DNA from 2 places in the Virgibacillus sp. MG-45 genome. Region 1 is predicted to be linked to the other one. Evidence: a T-box and tRNA genes for the amino acid it is inferred to sense, from the RefSeq annotation. Region 1 holds a T-box; the other holds one or more tRNA genes.
The links. A T-box is a leader RNA that pairs with one kind of tRNA and senses whether it is charged. The one in region 1 lies ahead of metG (methionine--tRNA ligase), so its partner is inferred to be a tRNA-Met.
Positions count from the first base shown of each region.

Region 2: it encodes a tRNA-Met, which carries the amino acid that the T-box ahead of metG (methionine--tRNA ligase) is inferred to sense. The anticodon was not compared.

Region 1 is NZ_JAXOFU010000010.1:59,484-64,603, reverse strand. It holds gene SPK86_RS11915 (VC0807 family protein) at 1-291, shown strand, start outside; gene SPK86_RS11910 (NUDIX hydrolase) at 357-590, shown strand; gene metG (methionine--tRNA ligase) at 736-2,373, opposite strand; T-box leader at 2,431-2,690, opposite strand; gene SPK86_RS11900 (hypothetical protein) at 2,907-3,101, shown strand; gene SPK86_RS11895 (uridine kinase family protein) at 3,161-3,811, shown strand; gene SPK86_RS11890 (histidine phosphatase family protein) at 3,888-4,433, shown strand; gene SPK86_RS11885 (histidine phosphatase family protein) at 4,439-5,020, shown strand; gene SPK86_RS11880 (GNAT family N-acetyltransferase) at 4,998-5,120, shown strand, end outside.
Region 2 is NZ_JAXOFU010000003.1:251,357-256,476, reverse strand. It holds gene spoIIE (stage II sporulation protein E) at 1-1,932, opposite strand, end outside; gene SPK86_RS05345 (DinB family protein) at 2,220-2,672, opposite strand; tRNA gene SPK86_RS05340 (tRNA-Met) at 2,820-2,893, shown strand; gene SPK86_RS05335 (S1 domain-containing RNA-binding protein) at 3,058-3,441, opposite strand; gene SPK86_RS05330 (FtsB family cell division protein) at 3,571-3,951, opposite strand; gene yabQ (spore cortex biosynthesis protein YabQ) at 3,958-4,557, opposite strand; gene yabP (sporulation protein YabP) at 4,554-4,859, opposite strand; gene SPK86_RS05315 (RNA-binding S4 domain-containing protein) at 4,978-5,120, opposite strand, start outside.

The sequences.
Region 1 (5,120 bases):
CGTAAAAACAGTCGAGCGCTATATAAGGCGAAAGGTTTATTTATTTGGTTCCAATTGATTAATCTGTTGTTTACTTTACGATACGTAGCTACTAATTCATTAAAGGCATTTTTGGTGCAATCTTTTGGTGCAGAAGGCTACGGTAAAGTAATTATCTACATGAATATTTGTAGTTGGATATTTAATGGCTTGCTGTTTTTAGGGTTTATTATCGTTAGCAATAAGATTGCACAATACATAAAACGATCTGAGAATAAAACGCAGGATTTCCCAGTAAGTACGGATGTTTAGCACTTCCAATACAATTGTGGTAATGTTTTTTGTCGTCTTTACCAATCGAAATGGGGGACCAATCTATGATACGAAATGCAGTAGGGGCAATTATATTTCAGGGAACTGATTTTCTATTGGTACATAAAGTTAAAATAAGTTCTCTATCAAGTGGGAATGAAGATATCAAAGGTGAATGGGATTTTCCGAAGGGTGGAGTGGAAAGAGAGGATAATAGCCTAGAGGATGCTATATTAAGAGAACTTGAAGATTATTTTAAAAAGGTTCGGGTGTTAGTTTTGAAGGGGGAGTGGGATTAAGATATTTCCCATTATAAAATATGATGAAGAGGAACCGAGAATCATTATAAGATTCTCGGACTCCATGCAGCATATCTATGATTTTCTTTGCCGTTCTGAAACCACGAACTTCCGCATTATCAATATGCCCCAATCTTCTTCCAAATCATTTTTCTGACTGTTTGTGCAATGCTTCTATTTCTTTGTCAATTTGTTCAACATCAATCCGTGCAAATAATGGTGTGACAGCTTTGATTTTTTGAATAGGAGAGATTACTGGCTCCCATTTCGGGTGCGTCATGTCGAGTATCTTCATAATTTTCTCGCTTGAGAATGGCAAAAAAGGGTGAAGAAGCTGTGCCATGTTCGCTATCAGGTAGACACATGTTATCAGTGTGTCGTTACAGTCATCGGGTTTTTCTTTAATTTGTATCCAAGGTTGTTTTTCATCAAAATATTTATTCGCATTTCGGATGTATTGAAATATAAGTTCTAAGCTCTGTTTAAAATGGGTTTCTTCGATTAATCTTCCTGCATTCTCATAAAGTACACTTGTATCAGATTGAATTCGGTGATCAATGTTTCCATTTGGAATCTCTCCGTTAAATGACTTTTGAATAAACTTTAGTGTGCGATTTACAAAGTTCCCGTATGCTCCTAATAATTCGCTGTTATGGCTGTAAATAAATTCCCTCCATGAAAAATCGGAATCCCTTGTTTCTGGGGCATTGATTGTTAGGAAGTACCGGATGGAGTCAGGATCGTATTTTTCCAACATATTAGGAACCCAAACTGCCCAATTTCTACTGGTAGAAAGTTTTTTTCTCTCAATTGTTAAATATTCATTGGAGACGATATGTGTAGGCAAACTATTGATCGCTGCTCCTTTTAATATGGCTGGCCAAATAATGGAATGAAAAGGGATATTGTCCTTGCCATGAATATAATAGGATTTTGTATCGGAATTCCAAAATGCTGTATCATCCTGCTCTGTACTTTGTGCCCACAGCTTGCTAGCTGAGTAATAGCCGGACACAGCTTCTATCCAGACATAGACCTTCTTGTCTTCGTATCCCTTAACTGGTACAGGAACACCAATTGGTAGATCTCGTGAAATGGCACGGTCATGGAGTCCCTCCTTTAGGTATCTTTCAGTCAGTTGAACTGCATTTTCCCTCCACAATTGCTTTCTTTTTGCTTGCTTTACATACGCTTCGAGTTCATCTTGAAATGCACAGAGCCTGAAATAGAAGTGTTCAGTATACTTGCTTACAGGCGTGTCACCACAAATCTTGCACTTGCTATCCACAAGCTCTAACGGATTGAGGATGCTGGAACAAAAGTCACATTGATCTCCTCTTGCTTCTTTTCCACAATTAGGACATCGCCCTTCCACGTAACGATCAGGAAGAAATTGCTGACACGTATTGCAGTAGGCTTGCTCGGTTTCCTTTTTATAGATGCTTTGGTTCTGGAGTAATTTTAGAAAAAGCAGCTGGACGACCTGCTGGTGATGTAGGGCGTCTGTCCGGGTATAGCAATCATACGTAAAACCAAGTTGCTCAAAGCATTTTGTAAATTCCTTATGATAGCGATCAGCGATTTCTTGTACGGATACGTTTTCTTGGCGCGCTCGAATGGAAATAGGTGTCCCATTACAGTCACTGCCTGACACATACAGCACCTGATGTCCTTTTGCTCGGTAATATCGTGCCAAAATATCACCAGACAGCAAGCTTGAGAGATGGCCTAAGTGCAAGGAGCCATTCGCATATGGCCAAGCACCGCCAATAAATATATTCATCATGATTCCTCCTTTGAAATAATTGCAATAAAAAAACCCGTCCTAGACAAAAAAATGTCCAAGGACGAGATTATTCTCGTGTTACCACCTTTGTTCACCAACCACTCACATGATTGGTCTCAGCAAGTACGGAACAGACCTGTTCTTATACTCTGACATTTGTAACGAGTGCCAAATCTCGTCATGCCCTTACTTTCAAAAAGCTCAGCCATGCAGCTCAGGGACCATCTTCAATCAACTCTTCCATGCTTCCTTTCAGCTACCGAAGCTCTCTGTAAAAGAATAAGCCGATTTACTTTTCCCGTCATCACTGTGTTCGTTGTTATTCATTTTTATTATTATGGCACTAGATGTTAGAAAAATCAACATTCCAGGGAATTTTATAATGGTTTGTCTTCTATATCCTATAAGGCTTTGCTAAATGCTATAATAAAAAGACGAAATAGTTATAAAAACACATAAAAATAAAGGCTATATATGATAATGATTTAAAGAGAGAAGTAGTCAGAAAAAATTAGAAAGGAAAAACAAGGATGAAAAATTCAAAAGGAAATTTTAAAAGTATATTCATTCCAATGGGGATGCTCTTTGGATGTAATATTGGGATAATTTTATCGATGTTTTTCAAGCCAGATTTTCTAGTTTACTTCATTAGTTTAGGAGCTGGATTAGGTTTGTTATTTGGAGTTACTGCCTTAGCTATTTCAAGTAAAAAAGAAAATGAATGATTATAGATAGATGAGAATATGTTTAGAATTTTACTTGGATGGTGTAAAGGGGGAAACTCATGGACGAGATATTGCAACGGATAGCTAATTTGATAAATGAAAAAGAGAATAGAATTATCATTGGAATTTCAGGTCATGGTGCTTCTGGAAAGACCACCTTTTCTAACAAGCTTATGAAGCTATTAAAACAGAACGATATAAATTATATGAACACGGATCCCTATATTATTGGATCGAATCTAAGGAAATACGCTGCAATAGATTATGAATTCAAACAAAGAAAACATCATTATAGAATGACAGCATGCCACCCTGCGGCTCATAATCTCTTGGCCTTAGAAAGAGACATTAATATGATTAGGGAGGGGTTAGATCTTTATACGATTGAAACACATTATATGGAAAGTACATTACTCGCTTCACATAATAACGTAACTATTGTTGAAGGAATGAGTGTGGCATTTTGTAATCCAGATCTGTTCGATTTGACGATTTACTTCTATACGGATGGAGAAACAGAGTTCATGCGAAGAAGTGATCGGGATGTCTCTGAGAGGGGAGCAGACATCAATTATTTAAGGGATTCACACAAGGAACGTAGAATTCAATACGAATTGTTTATGCATCCGTATCATCAGTATTTTGATATCGTGATAAGAAATTCCAATGAGGCGGTTATCGTGGAAAAGAATCTTTTTAACCAATACTAGAAAGATGTATCATCAAGAAGCGATTTTGATTTTGTTTAAAAGACTCCACCCAAATTACCTTTGCTTAGGAGGAAGTATGAATAAAAATATTTATATTATAAGGCATTGCGAAGCAGGGGGACAGTCTTCTGATTCTCCATTAACGGAAAAAGGCTTTACTCAAGCAAATGCACTATCTAAGTTTTTATCAAATAGAAAGGTCGATCGAATTATTTCCAGCCCTTTCGTACGAGCTATTCAAACGATAAAGCCATTTGCGGAGGACGCAAATATTGAAATTGAAATAGATAACCGATTAAGTGAACGTATTCTTAGCTCTAGCTTTTATTCAGATTGGATGGAGAAATTAGAAGCAACATTCAACGATATGAATTTAATGTATGAGGGTGGAGAATCCAGTAGGGAAGCGATGAACCGAATTGTAGACGTTGTTACAGAAATTGAGGAAAGTGATGCTGGAAATACAGTGATGGTAGCACATGGCGGCATTATTTCTCTATTATTAAACTACTATGATAAGGAATTTGGATTTGAACGGTGGAAAAAGTTAACGAACCCTGATGTGTATTTATTGCGAATCACAAAGAATGATGCACAATATACACGTTTGTGGAAGGGGTGATTCGTTTGCAGACAAACTTGTATTTCGTTAGGCATGCGCATTCTACATATACGCCAGACGAGTTAGGGAGACCGTTGTCTGAACGTGGGTTTTCTGACGCAAAAACTGTAACCGATTTGCTAAAAAGAGAAGCGATCGATTTTGTATATTCAAGTCCATATAAACGTGCAATCCAAACAGTTGAGGGAATTGCCGCATACATAAACAAAGAGATAAACGAATTAGATGGTTTTAAAGAACGTATCTTGGCGGAAGAGCCTGTAGAAGATTTTGAAGTAGCCATCACAAAGGTTTGGCAAGATGATGATTTTTCATGGGAGGGTGGAGAATCAAACAGGGTTGCACAACAAAGAGGAGTTAACGCGACTTTCAACGTATTAGAGAGGCATTTAGGTAAAAATATAGTAATCGGAACGCATGGGAATATAATGGTGTTAATAATGAATTATTTCGATAATCAATATGGCTTTGATTTTTGGAAAGAACTCGAAATGCCAGATATCTATAAACTATCATTTAACGAAAAGAAATGCATAGATATTCAACGAATATGGGGAGGGAATTATGGAAATTCGAGCTTATCATAGGGAAGATGAAACGAGTTGGCTCCGCTGCAGAGTATTGTCATTTTTAGATACTGCTTATTTTGACAATGTTCTAAAAGAGAAGGAGAAATATGAGAATCCA
Region 2 (5,120 bases), on a different contig from region 1:
TATTTGCTTGAGCAATCGAAGTGTTTCACTACTTTCTTCTTTAGCTCTTCTCCCATTTCCCATTCCATCACTTATCGCCATCGCATACTTTCCTGCGCCCAGCTCAATCGTTGTATAGCTATCACCAGACACAACGCCTCCACCTTTTGCAGCGTTAGCAACACCTGCTTCTACGACAAACTCTTTAGCAGAACCGAATTGGAGAAAAGAATAACCGTTAGGAAATGGAGAGATTTCCTCTCGTTTTACCACAATCATCTCATTAAGAATTTCCGACAACATTGGTGCGATGAGCTTTGGTCCTTCCCCACAATAATCATAAAACGATACAGACATCTCAATATCTACATTGCCCTTCTCTAGCTTATATATTTCTAGCTTTTCAAGTTCAATCCCAAGATGCTTTAGTGCATGAATAATTTGCATCTCCTGTTTTTCATGATGCTCTCGTTCCTTTAAAATTTCGATGGCAAAGTCATCCATCACCTCAGAAACACCTTTTAACTGTTCGGCAACAAGCCGTTTACTCTCCAGCACTTGCTGCTTTAACTTTCGGTGGGCTTCGAAATACGATACTTCTTCCTCCATTGCCTCCATAACTTTTTTCGATTTCACACAATGGTTTTCAAATTCATGTACTAGCCTTCGATTAATTTGAGAATCTTCAACGAGATTTACTTTCATGCTTTCCATTAGATGATAGGTTTTATCAAACTGCTGTTGCCAACAGCGTTCTTTCATAAAACATGATTGGCACGTCTTTTCTGTTATTTGGCTTAAAAAATAATCTGTTTCTCTTTTTTCTTCCAAATCAACTTGTAACGGATGGTCTTCCGTAATAAAGCTTTTTGATAATGCCTCAAAGACATCGGAAAACTGCTCTACCCGCTTTGCAGTAACATCACGAACTTTCTGTAAGTATTGTTCTTGCTGATGGGAATATTCCTCCGTTCCAGGAATATATCTTGATATTTTTTTTATCCAGCTTGCTGGCGTTACGATAAATAGCATAACCGCAAAAAGAGATTCCATAAGAGACGGAAGAAGATTTGCCGCATCTCCATAAATGCCAACAAGAAACGTTCCAACGAGTAACCCCATTGCTACGCCCGGTTTCTTTCCTTCCTTCAGCAAACCGCCCAGCAAACCTGAAAAAGCTAGTAAACTCATTTGATATAAATTAGCAACATTCGCTAAAGATAAAATAAGCCCAGCCACAACACCTACGGTTGAACCGATGGCAGCTCCTCCAACAAAAGCGAGAAGCAACACAAAATAGCGAGAAAATATTTGTTCAATAGAAGCCCCGTACAATTGCCAACCAATCATACCAGTTAAGATCGAGGCTAGCAGAATAATCATGCATACAATCTCTTCGTTTTTTAAAGTAGGTTTATATCTTTTTGGTGATAAAAGGGGAACACTTTGCATAAAGATTAGTACAAGGATAGTACCGAGTACTCCTTCCACAAGGAGGAACATCCATTCATAAGACGATAAAGTTCCAGTAAACGAATACATAAACAAACGTGTCGTTACGGTAGAAATAAAAACAAACAAAGGCAATAATAACTGCTGTCTTCCAGCATGCTTAAACAAAGCTGCTAAAAGCAAAAACGAAAGCATGGATACACCTGTAAAGACAGCTTGTGGCACAGAATACGTGAATGCTCCGATAAGCATCGCAATCGTTGCCTTTGCCGCTTTTTCGCGATGTATAAACCATAATGTCGCCAAAAACGCGACCGTAAATGGAGAAACGGTAGATAATATAACAGCTCGTCCTAATAAGAAGCCCACAAAATAGTATAGCCAACCTTGTTCTAATAATATTTTCATCGCCTTTGTCAGGAACCTATACCTCATCCTTTCTAGGCTGGTCTTGTCTCGGTCTAAAGCTTTTGTTTCCAATCCTGATATAGAATCCATCATATAAAGCCCTCCTCTTTAAACCTCATTAAAGCACATAGGAAATGCTTTTTTTGTCAAAAGAAGAGAGCTTGTTCAAGAAATCGTTCGACTCGTTTCTAAAGAGACAAGCTTTTTTCTACATGCGATTTTCTGTAAGCTGCGCTTTGCATAATTGTTGTTACGTACCCATTTAAACGACACAGGTATGTTTTGCGTGTGAAATGATGCAGTTAAACTAAATTAGGCATCTGGAATAATTTGACGAAAATATCATTTAACCACGAAAAAACAAATCGTATGTCAGCCATTTATATGAAACGTTTAAGAGTTTTTATTGTAGCAGCATGTAATCCCTCATGGTAGATCGTTCTGATTAGCACCTGCTCTATTGTATATATACCCATTTCTGTCGGCTCAAAGGGCTCATTTAACCGATGACTATATCGAGCAAGTATGTCATTCGGCTGTTCAACTAACAATTGCTTTAACTCGGACATGGTTGGTGTACTGTTTGTAAAATCTGCAGGACTTGTTCCAAAACCGAACCACTTATTAAAATGATCCAGTCCTTCCTTTTTTTCCCTCGTTACTGCTTGAATCCATAAATATTGATCCAAATAAATGTGCCCTAAATTCCAGCGAATATTATTATGGAACCCGTTCGGAATAATGTTTGCTTCTACTTCAGTCACATCATGCGTGATTTCTAGCGTTTCTTTTCGATACGTTTTTACTTGGTTAAATAAGATATCTTTGTCCACCGACTGTTCCCTCCATTAAAATCCAATTTTATTCTCTATTTATCATTCCATACGTAATGCATATTTCCTGCTTTCACTCGCATTTTAACGAAATTCTATTGACACAATAGACAGGCTGTTGTATTATATCTTTTGTTGACTTTATTTGGCGGCGTAGCTCAGCTGGCGAGAGCGTACGGTTCATACCCGTGAGGTCGTGGGTTCGATCCCCTCCGCCGCTATCATAAAACCAAAAGGCTCTTCATATGTATGTTACATATGAAGAGCCTTTTTTCTATCAAAGATTAACTTACAAAAAGAAAGCAAAAAGCAGTTACCGTCCATTACAGTAACTGCTTTCATTTCGTTTATATGATAGAGCACTCATCTCGATAGACAGCAACTGCTATCCTCTTTTAGCACCACGACCCCCGCGTCTGGATTCCGTGTGCTTCTTCAAAGAGGCTAAACGGTCTTCAGAATCTTTAAGGAATCGACTCATCTTCGATTCAAACGATTCTGTGCGTTCTCTCGTATTTCTTTGGCGAACTGGTTTTTCCTTAGCTTTTTTAATGGATAAGCCAATTTTGCCATCCTTCTCAACATTAATGACCTTTACTTCAACTTCATCTCCAACAGTGAGATGCTCATTAATGTCTTTTACGTAATTTTCGGCAACCTCACTAATGTGCACGAGCCCTGTTACTCCTTTTTCCAATTCAACAAAAGCCCCAAAATTAGTAATACCGGTTACCTTTCCCTGCAGCTTGCTGCCTACTTCAATTGACATTAAAAAATGCTCCTCCTTAATATTTTGAAATAGCTATATTAATGGCTGTTCAAAAATGCCAGCATTGGATACTTGACGTATTTTGAACATCCTTTACTACCATAGTATATCCAACAGGGTGAAAATGTGTCAATAAGACGGATCTTTGTCCGGATTATTAAAGATTATTTCACCTTTTTTAGAGAAAAAATAATTCGTGCGAGCAATTTCTAAAATGTATTCATCATCATTTAGTAGCTCAATTTCTTCCTTTAAATTGCTTTCTTCCTTTTTCAAGGTAGCAAGCTCTAGTTCAAGCTGCTCATATTGCTTTATTTTTTCTTCCTTTAAAGCGCGTTGCTTAAAATGATATGTAGTCATGCTCCCAATCGCTAACATTACAATAACGGAAAATAAAACAAGGCGGCGAACTAAGCGTTGCTTTTTTCGCTTTTGTCTTTCTACATGTGCATTGTATTGATTCATATAGCTAGAATCGATTTGTGCGACTGTTTTTTTTCTACTAGACACGAACTACTACCTCCTCTTTGCAACGAAAAAACGCTTTATTTTACTATATATATTCTTTATTTTACTATAAAATCCTTTATTTTTGTGGAAAATATTTATAATTCTATCTGGTAACACTCGGTAAAACTGTTTCAATACCCATATTACAGGAAAAACGAGGAGCTTTGCAATGAAAAGCAAAGTAGCTGCAAGTAGATTTAAAAAGAAAACAAGCACACGAATGATCAATTGAATAATAAATTTAATTGGATTAACAATAATCGTCTTGATCAAGGATGAGAAAAAATGATAGATGCTTGTGGTGATATGAATTATCTTTTCTAGTAATGCTTTGTATATCTTTGCCGCGATTGCCTGATAGGTTGCAAAACCAAGTAAGCACGCGACAAAGATATACACGCGTAATTCACCGGCATTTACTAGAAACAATACATAGAACAGCGTAAACATCTGGGTTGTCCAAAAGCACACCTCTAAAAAGTACAAAAGAAACGTATTGCTTTTCCAGTGTACACGAAAGCGTAAAAACGTATCGCGAATTAGTCCAAGGTAAAATCCACTTATAATCATGGATATCATCGCAGTGAACTGCACACTTAACGTCATCGGAATAGCTTGCTAAATATTCCTTTAGCTTTCTCCTGGTGCTGATCGTCCATATAGGAGATTTCATAGATTTTCCCTTTGATTGAGACAATTCCTTCACCTACATCTAAATTTTTTAGTTGTAGATTGTGTCCACGAACGATTAAATAGCCCATAACCGTCTCTAAAAGAAACTCCTCATTATCAAAACTATCAACCTCTCGGACTCCGGTTATCTCTAGTAGCTTCCTATTGTTAATTTTTAACTGATGATCTTTTTCTGTATGTCGTGTTGTCGATTCATTATGGTTATAAAAATTCATATTATTCATATTTTCCGTCCTCCCTTATCATTATTACTGTATGAAAGGGAGGACAAGTATAGAACTATGCAAACCTACTTTTTTAATGCAGTAATATACGAATGAAAAACAATTATGGCTAGTCCTTTCTTTCTTCCTTTAATATTTTATATAATGTTTCCGCTTCTTCTTTTCGTACGGTTTCTCTTAAAGCTGTTATTTCTATCGTTACAAGCTTTTGTCCAAATTGAATGACGAGCTCGTCTCCAACGGAAACAACCG